3 regions of the Streptosporangium sp. NPDC000239 genome follow, and region 1 is predicted to be linked to each of the others. Evidence: riboswitches for the same ligand, from Rfam matches in the RefSeq annotation. Region 1 holds a riboswitch; each other region holds the start of a gene.
What was found. Region 1 has a riboswitch for cyclic di-AMP ahead of ABT340_RS29470 (NlpC/P60 family protein). Riboswitches for the same ligand answer to the same signal wherever they lie in the genome.
Positions count from the first base shown of each region.

Region 2: another riboswitch for cyclic di-AMP. It lies ahead of ABT340_RS12005 (coiled-coil domain-containing protein); the one in region 1 lies ahead of ABT340_RS29470 (NlpC/P60 family protein).
Region 3: another riboswitch for cyclic di-AMP. It lies ahead of ABT340_RS04990 (CHAP domain-containing protein); the one in region 1 lies ahead of ABT340_RS29470 (NlpC/P60 family protein).

Region 1 covers NZ_JBEPEI010000014.1:170,474-174,826, forward strand. The annotation lists gene ABT340_RS29460 (RDD family protein) at 1-768, opposite strand, end outside; gene ABT340_RS29465 (amino-acid N-acetyltransferase) at 1,015-1,650, opposite strand; cyclic di-AMP (ydaO/yuaA leader) riboswitch at 1,985-2,136, shown strand; gene ABT340_RS29470 (NlpC/P60 family protein) at 2,142-3,191, shown strand; gene ABT340_RS29475 (helix-turn-helix domain-containing protein) at 3,335-3,583, opposite strand; gene lysX (bifunctional lysylphosphatidylglycerol synthetase/lysine--tRNA ligase LysX) at 4,207-4,353, opposite strand, start outside.
Region 2 covers NZ_JBEPEI010000003.1:622,383-626,735, reverse strand. The annotation lists gene ABT340_RS12020 (HD domain-containing protein) at 1-221, shown strand, start outside; gene ABT340_RS12015 (DeoR/GlpR family DNA-binding transcription regulator) at 304-1,092, shown strand; gene galT (galactose-1-phosphate uridylyltransferase) at 1,089-2,168, shown strand; cyclic di-AMP (ydaO/yuaA leader) riboswitch at 2,240-2,374, shown strand; gene ABT340_RS12005 (coiled-coil domain-containing protein) at 2,377-3,354, shown strand; gene ABT340_RS12000 (winged helix-turn-helix domain-containing protein) at 3,649-3,864, opposite strand; gene ABT340_RS11995 (hypothetical protein) at 3,877-4,017, opposite strand; gene ABT340_RS11990 (RNA ligase RtcB family protein) at 4,334-4,353, shown strand, end outside.
Region 3 covers NZ_JBEPEI010000001.1:1,082,595-1,086,947, forward strand. The annotation lists gene ABT340_RS04985 (ABC transporter substrate-binding protein) at 1-417, opposite strand, end outside; gene ABT340_RS04990 (CHAP domain-containing protein) at 814-1,512, opposite strand; cyclic di-AMP (ydaO/yuaA leader) riboswitch at 1,528-1,665, opposite strand; gene ABT340_RS04995 (oxidoreductase) at 2,050-2,922, opposite strand; gene ABT340_RS05000 (hypothetical protein) at 3,067-4,104, shown strand; gene ABT340_RS05005 (DUF6716 putative glycosyltransferase) at 4,116-4,353, shown strand, end outside.

The DNA.
Region 1 (4,353 bases):
CACAAGGCTGAGGATCACCGTGGGGATCGCCAGAATGATGCCGTCGATCATCCTCGCCACCAGACGCTGCCACCATTCGGCCAGCGGAGCCGGCGCACCGGGGGGCGTGACCCCCTGGGGACCGTACCCCTGGCCGTACATGGACGCCTGGGCGCCGTAACCGGGTTGCTGGCCGTAGCCCTGCTGACCGTAGTCGGGCTGCCCGTAGGAGGGCTGCTGACCGTAGGACGGCTGGGCCGCCTGCTGGCCGTAGTCCTGGCCGTAGGAGGGCTGGGCGGCCTGCTGACCGTAACCCTGCTGCTGACCGTAGTCCTGACCATAGCCGGGCTGGGCGGCCTGCTGGCCGTAGCCCTGCTGCTGGCCGTAGTCGGGCTGCCCGTAGGCACCCGTCCCGCCCTGCTGACCGTAACCCGGCTGGGCGGCCTGCTGGCCGTACCCCTGCTGCTGGCCGTAGTCCTGGCCGTAGGAGGGCTGGGCGGCCTGCTGACCATAACCGGGCTGGGCGGCCTGCTGGCCGTAGCCCTGCTGCTGGCCGTAGTCGGGCTGCCCGTAGGCACCCGTCCCGCCCTGCTGACCGTAACCCGGCTGGGCGGCCTGCTGGCCGTACCCCTGCTGCTGGCCGTAGTCCTGGCCGTAGGAGGGCTGGGCGGCCTGCTGACCATAACCGGGCTGGGCGGCCTGCTGACCGTAGCCCTGCTGCTGGCCGTACCCGGGCTGGGTCTGCCCAGGTCCGGTGTTCGGCTGTGAGGCCTCCGATCGATATCCCACGACTGTCACATCGGGATCGAGTTCTCCGGGGGCTCGACCCGCGTTCTGTCCGTATTGCGGATGCCCCGACGGTGTGCGGTCGCGCTCGGGATCATCCTGCGGATACGGTGGCTGTCCGGTGCTCACCGCGTCACCTCACTTCGACTGCGCATGTGGCACATGTCAGACTCACATGCTTGCTGGTGCACAACGTATCGACATAGGTAACAACAGTCACCTTTCCGATCAGTCAGCACCACGGTCAAGCTAGTGGCCCCGCGGTGTCAGATGGAGCAGCATCCGGGTGTTTCCCAAGGTGTTCGGCTTGACGTGCTCCAGATCAAGGAACTCTGCCACACCTTCGTCATAGGAGGCGAGAAGTTCCGCGTAGACCTCCGGCGCGACGGGTGTGCCCTGGATCTGCCTGAATCCGTGTCTCGCGAAGAAATCGATCTCGAAGGTGAGACAGAAGACCCTGCGCAGTCCGAGGTCTCCGGCGACGCCGATGAGACGGGAGACGATCCGGTGGCCGATTCCCATACCCCGGCAGTCGGGATCGACGGCGACCGTGCGAATCTCGGCCAGGTCCTCCCACAGGACGTGCAGTGCTCCACAGCCGACGACCTTTCCCGCCACGTCGGCCACCCAGAACTCCTGGATGTCCTCATAAAGGGTGACGGTCGCCTTCTCCAGCAGGCGCGGCCCCGCTCCGGCGTAGGTGTCGACCAGGCGGCGGATGGCGCGGACGTCCGGCGTCCTGGCCCTGCGCACCGTGATCTCCGCCGACGACCCTTCCGGGACGTCGCCGGAGACCGCCACCGACTCCCCTTCCGGGGCCTCCGGGGAAACCTCGTCCCGGCCGGGTACGGCCCGCGCCGGGGACTGTTGCGCAACCTGCTCCATGACTGATCAGAGTACGTCCTCGTCACCGCTTGTTTACGGCCTGCCCTTATCTCGGCCGCGGGGTCCGTCGGATGAATCTCGCCGTCTTCTTCGCGCCCCGGGAGGCCGCCCGGCGAGCGCGTCTCGACCGGCCCCGTCCGAAGGCCTGGACCTGCGAGAATCTCCACCCCCGTGCCGGGGGAGGCGGATGCCCGGCGTGGCACATATGTCGATCATGAAATTGCGTGACCCGACCGTGACATTTCAGTTGCGAAAGCTCCACCGGCTTCACAGTTCTGGTTGAGCATGAACCGCCAATTGCACTAATGTCCGTCCTCGATGTCAGCACCCGTAAAGTGCTGCGCCGCCGAATCCCCGACTCGGGGAACCGGGGACCCACCCTCCAGCCGTCCCCCGGGGTGAATCCGATGTGCCACCGGCGCCTCGGTAGGGCTGCCTCCGGCCCGAACCCGTCAGCTAACCCGGTAGGCGGCCGAGAGAGGAGCCTGTTGGTGAAGCGCACGCGCAACCGTGGGAGAGAGAGCGCGGGCGGGAACGCCCGCCATCGAGAACACCGGGTGCGCAGGCCGCGGCACAAGGTGGTGATCGCCGGGCTCGCCTTCGCCTCCCTGCTCCTCGGCGCCCCCTTCGCCGCGACCGCGGAGCCGAAACCGAGTCTGCAGGAGCTCGCCAAGCAGGCCGAGAAGCTGCACACCGAGATCGAGACGCTCACCGAGCAGTACAACGGCGGGCGGGTCAAGCTCAAGCAGGCGCAGCGCGCCGCGGAGAGCGCGAAGAAGACCCTCGCCGCCAGCGAGTCACAGCTGGCCGAGCGGCGCACGAAGGCCACCCTGCTCGCCCAGAGCACCTACATGGCGGGTGGGCTCGCCTCGGCGCTGGCCTTCACCCAGTCGTCCAACCCGGACACCTTCCTCGACCAGGCCACCACGAACTACGCGCTCCAGCAGCAGCAGAGCGAGGAGGTCGCGCAGGTCAGCAAGGCGATCGAGACCGCCCAGCGCGCGCAGGCCAGCGCCAAGGCCCGCACCGACGAGGTCAAGAACCTCCTGTCCGACCTCGGCGACCGGCGGACCAAGATCGAACGGCTGGTGAAGCGGGTCGAGAGCGACCTGTTCAGCGAGGTGCGTTCGCAGGCCGGACGCAACCGGGGCAGCCGGGTCAAGGTCAACGTGCCGATCATCGGCTCGGGCAAGGCCGCCGAGGCCGCCCGCTGGGCCCTCACCCAGCAGCTCAAGCCGTACGTGTGGGGGGCCGAGGGCCCCAACTCCTTCGACTGCTCCGGCCTGGTGATGTGGGCCTACCAGAAGGTCGGCATCAGCCTGCCGCACTACACGGGCGACCAGTGGACCGCGGGCACCCACATCTCCTCAAGGAGCGACCTGCGCCCGGGAGACCTCGTCTTCTTCTACAGCGACCTGCACCACGTCGGGATCTACATCGGCGCGGGCCTCATGGTCCACGCGCCGCAGACCGGCGACGTCATTCACATCGCCCCGATCGACAACCGTCCCTTCGCGGGCGGGGTGCGCATCGCCGACTGAGCCGCCTGAACCGGCCGGACCGCCCCGAACCGCCGACGGCGGTTCGGGGAAGGACGCACCCGGGTCGCGTACGGCCGCAGCGGCCCCTCAGGGGGCCCCTGCCGTACGCGGGGGTCCGGGACGGCATCGGGTAAGGGCTCGCCTCAGATGAGGCGTCTGCGGGCCGCCCAGGCGACGGCCTCGATGGCCGTCGCCACGCCGATGCGGTCGCAGATTCCGCGGAGTCTACGGCGGACCGTTCTTCCGCTGATGTCGAGGCGGCGTCCGACCCGGTCGACCGTGACGCCCTTGGCCAGCTCCGCCAGCAGCACGAGATCCTCATCTGTGAGGCCGACCTCGCCCATGCCCAGGAGGCTGTCGCCGCGACGGGAATCCACTTCGGGATATGCCATCTGGAGTCGCTCCCCCCGCACCTGCTAATCGAGGCGTGAGTTGTCTGGAATCAGTGTCGCCCGTCAGGAACGGTAAACGGCTTGTTCAAAGGTCGTCAAGTTCCACACTTCATAGAGGTAGCACGCGCTGTTGACATAGTGGTCGCTACGTGAAGTACTCATGATATGTCGGCGCCTTTATGGTTAAGTCACGGACAAGTCAGGGTCCGTGGCCGGGGGCGCCCGCCGCGCGCCACGTCCTCGCAGACCAAGGTTTCGCCGGAGCCCCGCCGACCACGGCCCCGGCGCCGGCCGGCCGTATGGTTATGACCTATATGTGAATTTCGCCGGAAAAAGTGGAGCCCTTCCGCGCGCTTCGCCGAGCGCCTCACTACCCCTTGACGTGGCGGTTGGAAACCCTCCGCAATGGGAGGATGCCATGCCCCAGATTTACGGCATTCGGCGCAAATCTGGCGTAACATGCCGTTTACCGTACGGTATCGAACACACTGGAAATAGAGTTTCCGTCCTCCGTTTGGCCCCAATCAAATCACCGGGCTCCGGGCCCCCACATGAGACCGGGCCCGCCGCCCGGCCCGCCGTGAGGGGAGCCGGGCAACGGGCCCGGTGCAGGGAAGGAAGGGTCAGCCCGTGGGCTTGACCAGCGGGAACAGGATGGTCTCGCGGATGTTCTTACCGGTGAAGGCCATGATCAGACGGTCCACGCCGACCCCCACGCCACCCGTCGGCGGCATGGCGTACTCAAGGGCGGTGAGGAAGTCCTCGTCGAG
Region 2 (4,353 bases), on a different contig from region 1:
TGTGCGACGCCGACCTGGCGATCCTCGCCTCCTCTCCCCAGGAGTACGCCGTCTACGCGGCGGCGGTGCGGGAGGAGTACTTCTTCGTCCCCGACGAGCTCTTCAGGCAGGGCAGGGCCGCGGTGCTGCGCTCGCTGCTCGACCTTCCCGTGATCTTCCACGTCGCGGACCTTGAGACGCGGGCGCGGGCCAACATCCATGCCGAGCTTGAGCGACTGTGAGCACTTAACCCCCATAATCCAACATTCACTCCTGTGAGTCTGTGGTAATTTGCTGGAGTCTGGTGGATTAAGGAGGGGATCGATGCTCGCCCAGCAGCGGCAGCAGGTGATTCTCGAACGGGTGCGCGGCAGTGGCGGGGTCAGGGTCGCCGACCTGGTCCGCGAGTTCGGTGTCTCCGACATGACGATCCGCAGGGATCTTGAGGCGCTGGCGGAGCGCGGTCTCGTGGAGAAGGTCCACGGTGGGGCGACGGCCACGGGACCCGGCTCGACCGAGGAGCCCGGGTTCACCGCCAAGTCCGCGCGTCAGCAGTCGGAGAAGGAGGCGATCGCCAGGCACGCCGCCGGGCTCGTCAGGCCGGGCACGGCGATAGCGCTCTCCGCGGGTACCACCACCTGGACGCTCGCCCACTTCGTGACCGACGTGCCAGAGCTGACGGTGATCACCAACTCGATCCGGATCGCCGAGGTCTTCCACCGCGCGCCGCGCGCCGACCGCACCGTGGTGCTGACCGGCGGGGTGCGCACCCCCTCGGACGCGCTGGTCGGCCCGGTGGCCGTCGCGGCCATCAGAGGGCTGCACGTGGACACCCTGTTCCTCGGCGTGCACGGGATGAGCGCCCGCGCCGGGTTCACCACCCCCAACCTGCTCGAAGCGGAGACGGACCGGGCGCTCGTGGCCTCGGCGCACCGCCTGGTCGTGCCCGCCGACCACACCAAGTGGGGGACGGTCGGGATCAGCACGATCGCCGAGCTGTCCGAGGCCCACGTCCTGATCACGGACTCCGGGCTCGAGCGGGAGGCCCGCGAGGAACTCGCCGCCAGGGTCGGTGAGCTGGTCGTCGCCGGTGACGGGACCCGCGACCGATGAGGCGCACCGCGACCCACCTGGCCGACGGCCGCGAGCTGTTCTACTTCGACCTGCGGGACGACGCGGAGCGCGGCGCGGTCGACACGCGCGACCTGCCGCCCAGGCCCGCCGCCTCCGAGCTGCGCTACGACCCGCTCACCGAGGAGTGGGTCGCGGTCGCCGGGCACCGGCAGGGCCGTACGTTCCTGCCGCCCGCCGACGAGTGCCCGCTGTGCCCGTCGGCGCCCGGCCGTCCGACCGAGATCCCCTCCCCCACCTACGACGTGGCCGTCTTCGAGAACCGCTTCCCGTCCTTCTCCACCAACCTGGGCGCCTACCCGCAGGTCGGCGGCCTGAGTGAGGTACGGCCCGGCGTCGGCAGGTGCGAGGTCGTCTGCTTCACCTCCGAGCACGACTCCTCCTTCTCCATGCTTTCTCCCGAGCGGGTCGAGCTGGTGATGGAGGCGTGGATCGACCGCACCGTCGCGCTCTCCGCGATGCCCGGGGTCGAGCAGGTGTTCTGCTTCGAGAACCGCGGCCCGGAGATCGGCATCACCCTGCCCCATCCGCACGGCCAGATCTACGCCTATCCCTACGTGACCCCGCGTACCCGGACCCTGCTCGGCGCGGCGCGGCGGCACAGGGAGCGCACCGGTGGCGACCTCTTCGCCGACGTGCTCGCGGCCGAACGGGAGGCCGCCGAGCGTGTGGTCGCGGCCAACGAGCACTGGACGGCGTTCGTGCCCGCCGCGGCCCGCTGGCCGGTCGAGGTCCATCTCTACCCGCACCGCGGGGTTCCCGGCCTTGACGGACTCGACCCCGCCGAGCGTGCGGCGTTCGGACCGCTCTACACCGAGGTGCTGCGCCGCCTGGACGGGCTGTTCGGGGTGCCCATGCCGTACGTCTCGGCCTGGCACCAGGCACCGGTGCGGGTGGACAGGGACCTGGCGTACACGCATCTTGAGCTGTTCAGCATCCGCCGGGCGCCGGACAAGCTCAAGTATCTCGCCGGGTCCGAGTCGGCCATGGGGGCCTTCGTGAACGACATTCCGCCTGAGGAGACAGCTCGGCGCCTGCGCGCCGTTATCACGGAATGATCACCGATCGGTCTCGACTCGGGGTCGCGCGGTCACCTTTTTACCATTACTATCCTCACGCATCGGACAAACAGCACGATATGCCTAATCTCAGGTGCCTCACCTGAGAGCCGGGGACCCATGCATCTGGGGTGAACCACTTCGGTGGAAGGGCTTCCTCCAGCCCGAACCCGTCAGCTAACCCGGTCGGCGTGAGGAGAGGAGAGCTGTGACGGCTCTGTCCCCCGCTTTCCATCGACGTACGGCCGCCGCCTGCCTGGCCTCGGCCCTCACCTTCGCCTTCGCCCTCGGCGGCACGGGAACGGCGGGCGCCGCGCCGAAGCCCGACGAGTCCCGGCTCCGCGCCGAACTGACCCAGCTCAACAAGAAAGTCGACCGGCTCATCGAGGCGTACGCCGCCAAACGGGAGTCGTTGAAGAAGGCGCAGGAGGCGGAGAAGGTCGCGCAGGCCGACCTGCGCCAGGCGGAAGCGGCCTACGCCGAGGCGGGCAGGGAGGTCGCCTCCATCGTCCAGATCCGTTACCAGAACGGCCCCCTCGACCTTCCCTCGATCCTGTCGGCCCCCGAGGTGGGCGGCGCGGCCGTCATGGAACAGCTGACCGCCCAGCAGATCGCCCAGCTGCAGGGCTTCGCCCGGAGCCGGGACCTCATGAAACAGGCCGCGGACAGGACGGCCCAGCTCTCCAGGCAGATCGAGCAGGAGGCCAAGACGGTGCAGGTTCAGCGTGAGGACGCGGAGAAGGTCATCCGCGTGATCGAGGACAAGCTCGAACAGCTCGTTCCCACAGGCTCGGGGCGCCGCTCCGACGGCAGCTGGGCACCCCAGCTGCCCACCGGGTCCGACAACATCACCGACCGCACGCGGATCATGCGCGAGGCCGTCGGACAGGCCTTCCAGCTGCCCCACGAGGTCGGCTGCTACCGATCGGCGAACGACGGGGGCGAGCACCCCCTCGGCCGGGCCTGCGACTTCATGATGAGCACCGGCGGGTCCATGCCCACCGCGGCCAACGTCAAGCTCGGCGACGAGCTCGCCGTCTGGGCCCTGAAGAACAGGGACAGGCTCGGCGTCAAGTACGTCATCTGGCGTCAGCGCATCAACACCGGTTCCGGCTGGCGTGCCATGTCCAACCGGGGCGGTGTGACCGCCAACCACTACGACCACGTGCACATCTCGATGTACTAGAGAAGATCGGACCCCACGGCGGTGCGCTCGATCGAGCCGGCCACCCTGGACCTGGTCGAGTGGATCCGAGCCACCGGCTGGACCGCGCCCACAAACGTGGCTGGTTCCTGAGCCTCCGGCCGCCATCGTGCCCACGGTCTCGGCGCTCTGGGCGCGGCAACGCATCCGCCAACGGTTGAAGTGGTCACGAAGCTCCCGGGGCGTGCCCGAGGCCGACACCGGCACACTGGTCGTCGAGAGGCCGCCGGTCGACGGCGAGGTAAAGATCCACGTCCAGAAGGCCCCGGGGCGGCCTCAGGTTCTGCCCGCGCTCGTCTTCCCAGCACAGCCGGGCGCCCAGGTCGAGCGCCGCCCTCTATCGCCGGCCACTCCTCGACGACCCACGAGGTGATCACCCCCCTCGCCGCGCTCAACAGCCCGCTGCGCAGGGATCTGCGGACTCCAGCCCAGGCGGTGCAGAAGACACGACACCCCACGCAAGGTGTGGCGGACGTGAAACAACACCGCGATCAGGTCGGCGATTCAGGCCGGCGTCCAGCGCTGGTCCTCCACATATCCGTGCGCGGCCGGACCACGCTCCAACCCGGCCCGCAGCCGCTGCAGGCGCCGCTCGTCCAGCCGGCACCTCTCCCCGCCCGGCCCCTTGGAGGCCAACGCCTCCATGCCACCGCCCTGCCAGGTGTGATTTCACCGACCAGCATTCACACAGTCAGAAAAAGACTCTCCGCCACTACCGATCGCCCTGCTCATCCGGGCTTCGATGAAGGCGCCGGCCTCGTGCTTCCCGTACGCCGGCCGGGTCGCGAGACTGCGGTGGGCGCAAAACCGTTTGCCCTCGCGTGGCGGGCTCAGGGAACGTGGTGTTCATGGCGCCGTGTCCATGACGCTCTGACGGACAGCGCCCCGCCACTCCGAGACGCCACGGCGTCAACGCGCCCCGCGGCGCTGTCAGCCTGCCCCTTTAAGGGAAGAGAGCCTTTTGTCGCAACAACGCCCCCC
Region 3 (4,353 bases), on a different contig from region 1:
GGCAGGGGGGAAGTCGGCCTTGCGGTCTCCGAGGCCGTACTGCCCGAGGTCGGTGAAGAACTGCGGGCGGGCCTTCATCAGGCCCATCGCGCCCTCGTCCAGGGCGACCACGTCGGCCGCGCCGCTGCCCGCCTGCAACCGCTGGAGCAACTGGGGCAGGTAGACGTCCTCGAAGCGGTCGGTCAGGTTCTGGTATCTGATCTGGATGCCGGGGTGGGCGGCGTTCCAGGCCTGGGCGGCCTTGTCGTAGCCGAAGTTCTCGCCGCCGCCGAAGGTGTGCACGGTGACGACGACCGGTTCGGCCGCCGTGGACGCGGGCCCGTCCGTCCCGCCGGAACCGCACGAGGTCAAGGCCAGCGCCGCGGCCGTGACCGTCGTGACCGCGGCGAGCCTGCCGCGCCGCCTGTGGTTCAACATTCCGGACCCCTCTCAGGTCGTTCGCCCGAATCGGTGGGAGGTGTCGTCACGGGCCGGTCCCCGACAGACGCGGCTCTGCGACGAGGCGGTTCCTCAACGTGTTGGGAGCGCTCCCACGAAGCGTGGCCGACGGGTGGGCCGACGTCAATACGACGAGACGCAACCGTTACCCTCCTCCGTTTCCATTGCGACTTATGGGCTCAAACGACCGCAAAATGGATGTGCTTCTTTTTGGGAGCGCTCCCATATCGACGGAGGGACGGGACGCCGAAAGGGCCGTGGCTCGGGGAGCCACGGCCCTTTCCGGATTCGGGGGATCACCGCCGCGGCGGGCGGGGAGTCCGCCGCGGATGGGGGTCTCGTACGGCGGGGGCCGTACGGAGGGAGGGGATGGGGTCAGCCGCTGTAGACCGGGTAGCCGTAGCCGACGACCTGGGAGGTCGGACGGATGCGCTGCTCGACCTTGCCGTTGCCGGTGTTGCCCTCGATCGTGGTGATCGTGCCGTTGCCGTTGTCCTGCTTCACGAAGCCGACGTGGTCGATCCCGTCGAGGTCCTTGCCGCCCTTCCAGTCGAAGTAGACGACGGCGCCGGGCTTGGGAGTGGTGCCCCAGTGGCCGTTTTCCCTGAACCACTTGGCGTGGGTGACGGTGTAGGCGTCCCAGCCCATGGTGGGGCGGATGCCGGCCTGCTCGCCGACCCAGGAGACGAACATCGCGCACCAGGGGGCGTTGGCGTAGTCCTGGATGCGGCCGCCGTCACGGGCGGTGGTCTCCTTGGCGCGCTCACTGGACATGTACCAGGAGTGGAACTTGGTGCCGCCGCCCTGGGCGTTCTCACTGACGCCGATCTGCTGGGAGGCGATGTTCAGAACCTGCTGGGCGGTCACCTTGGGCAGGCGCTCGGCCGTGGTCTGGAGGCTGGTCTTGGCGGTGTCCGCGCTCGCGTTCCGGACGGTGGCGGACGTCTGCTCGGGGGTGTCCGCCAGGGCGGGTCCACCGGCGACGACTCCGCCGCTGAGGGCGATGGCGGTGCCGAGGATGACACGGGCCAGGTAGTGCGTCTTGGGGGTGGAGGTAAGGCGGTGCTTGGCCATGGGGTACTGCTCCTTGCGTCGCTTCCATGCCGCCTACCGGGTTAGCTGACGGGTTCGGACTGGAAAGTGTCCTACAGCGCGTATGCGCTGATTCACCCCAAAGGACCTGGGTCCCCGGTTCCGCGAGACTCGCGGATTCGGCGGCCGTGTCCATCAGGCGGATGTCCACCTGGTGGAGCACGGTCGGGCAATGTCGTGGCAATGCGCTGACCTGCGAAGGTCTGGGCGTTCGCCGCGAATTCGTTGAACGTACGTGAACCGGACAGACGATTACAAGTCCGACACATTGCCTTGGCTTGGGAATGGGCCCCGTTCGAGGGGGAAGACTGGGGCCTCGTCCACCCGGGACGATCTCCCTTTCGGTGACGCGATCCCCGGTGGGAGAGGGGATCGCGACACGACGGGCACGGTAAAGGGCAAGGGCAAGGACTTCGCGTGCCAGGTGAACGTAGATCTTTTGGCCGACCCCTCCTCCACCGGGTCAAGAGGGGGTCTCTTTACCCGTCCCGGCGGGGTCGCCCCCGGCCCCAGGGCCGGTCAGGGGCGTGACGTGAGCGCGGCGAACCGTACGCCCGTGAGCTCCTCGGAGACGATCCACAGCCGCCGCGCCAGGTCTTCGTCGAGAGCCCTGGGCGAAGGCGTCAGCGCCCTGGGGCCCGGGCCGACGTACGTGCCGCCGGTCACGCCGGGGTGGGTCGCGGCGTACAGGGAGGGGAGGGCCCCTTTCTCCGGAGCCTTGAGCGCCAGCCGCATGAAGGCGGTGACCGGCCGGGTGAACACGCCCGGCCGCATGATCGAGGTGGCCGTCGGCCCGGGATGGACGGCCAGGCTGAGCAGTTTGCCTCCGGCCAGGCGCTGTAGTTCGAGGGCGAACAGCAGGTTGGCCAGCTTGGACCTGCAGTAGGCGCCGAAGCGGCGGTAGCCGTTCTCCAGCCCCAGGTCGTCGAAGTCGATCCGCCCCATCGCGTGCGCGCCACTGGAGACCGTGACGACCCTGGCCCCCTGTCCGGCCAGTAGCCGGGGCAGTAGCGACCCGGTCAGGGCGAAGTGCCCGAGATGGTTGACGCCGAACTGGGCCTCGAAGCCGTCGGCCGTCGTCCGCCGTGGAATCATGGCGACGCCCGCGTTGTTGACGAGGAGGTCGATCGGCCGGTCAAGGTCGTCCGTGAACGCCCGCACCGAGGCGAGATCGGCCAGGTCAAGGCCTCTGAGCTCGACCCGTCCCTCCGGGGCCGCCGCTCTGACCCTCTCCAGCGCCACCCGCCCCCTGGCCCGGTCGCGCGCGGTCATGATCACCTCGGCGCCTCGCCGGGCGAGGTGCAGGGCGGTCGCCAGCCCTATCCCGCTGCTGGCACCCGTGACCAGTGCCGTACTGCCGGACAGGTCGGGAATGTCATCAGCGGTCCACATGATCGGCGTCTCCGGGGCCAGCTGTACGAAACGGTTTCGTACACTACGGTAGATCGTCACGAGTACGACCCGCAAGAGGGCATATTCGTGTGTTCACCCGTAGTTCCCGGCGCCGTAAGACGTCCGGGTTACGGTGAGGCGGTCGTGAACGGGTCATCGCCCGGCGTGGAGGACGGTCGAGACCACGCGCGGGAGCAGGGTTCGGCCGTTGCCTGGGTGGAGTCCCCGCTGCAGATGCTCTGCGCCGTGGAGGCCCACCACGCGGGGCTGCTCGGCGCCCACGCACGAGTGGTGCCCAGGGCCGGGCTGCGCCCGCTGGCCGTCACCCGCCGTGAGATCGCCAAACTCGGCCCACCGGCCGGGCTCGAACTCGACGAGCCCTCGCCCGAGATGCCCAGGCCCCGCAGGGGGACGAGCTGGGCGGTCGGCGACGCCTTCTCCGGCAAGGTCCAGGCGGCCTGGCTCACCGCCCTGCCCGGCCGGATGGTGATCGTCGACGACGGGCTCGCCACGATCAGGCTCCTGGAACTGCTCACCGGGCGGTTCTGGACGCCCCTGCTCCGGGCCAGAGCCACCCCGGGACCGCTCAGGAAGGTGCTCGGCTCGGCCGCGGGCATGCGGCTGCGGGCGGCCGCCCGGGCAGGCCGCCTGTCGATCTTCACGGCGCTGCCCGTCCCCGACGACCTGGCGCGGGCCGTACGCGCACGGGGGGCCGAACTGGTCACCCACGACTTCGCCTGGCTCAGGTCCCAGCCCATGCGCAGACCGGGGCCGAGGGAACGCACCGTCGTCCTGGGCACCTCCCTGGTCCGCAACGGCCTCATCCACCGCGACCACTACTTCGGCTGGCTGGCCGGACTCGGCTCGACCGGGCCCGTCGCCTACTTCCCGCACCGCAGAGAGGACCCCGGCGACCTCGCCAGGGTCGGCAGGCAGCCCGGGATCACCGTCTACGACGGCGGCGCCCCCGCGGAGATGACGCTGCGCGGACTGGAGGCCGAGCAGCGGGTCCTGAGCCTGCCCTCGACCGCGGTCACCTCCCTGCGCGTCCTGCTGTCGGCCCGCGGCGTCGTCGTGGAGACCGTGGACGTCCCCGACGAGTGGTGGACCGCCCAGGCGGCGCCCTCCCTCAGAACGCACCTATCGATGTTCGCCCATCACGACACTGGAGTCACAGGTTGAAGGTCCTGGCCGTGGCCGACTCGGATTCCTACCTGAAGTGGGCCGCCTACCTGCTTGAGGGCCTGCCCTCGGGCTGTACGGCGGAGCTGACGGTGGTCCGTACCCCCATCACGCCCTCACCGGCCCAGATCCACGCGGCCGTGGCCGGCGCGGCCGGTGACCCGCCGGTGCTGTCCGCCAGAGCCCTGCGCAGGGCCGCCGAGCGGTTCAGGCCCGACGTGGTGCTGGTCGCCTGCACAGGGCCCGTGG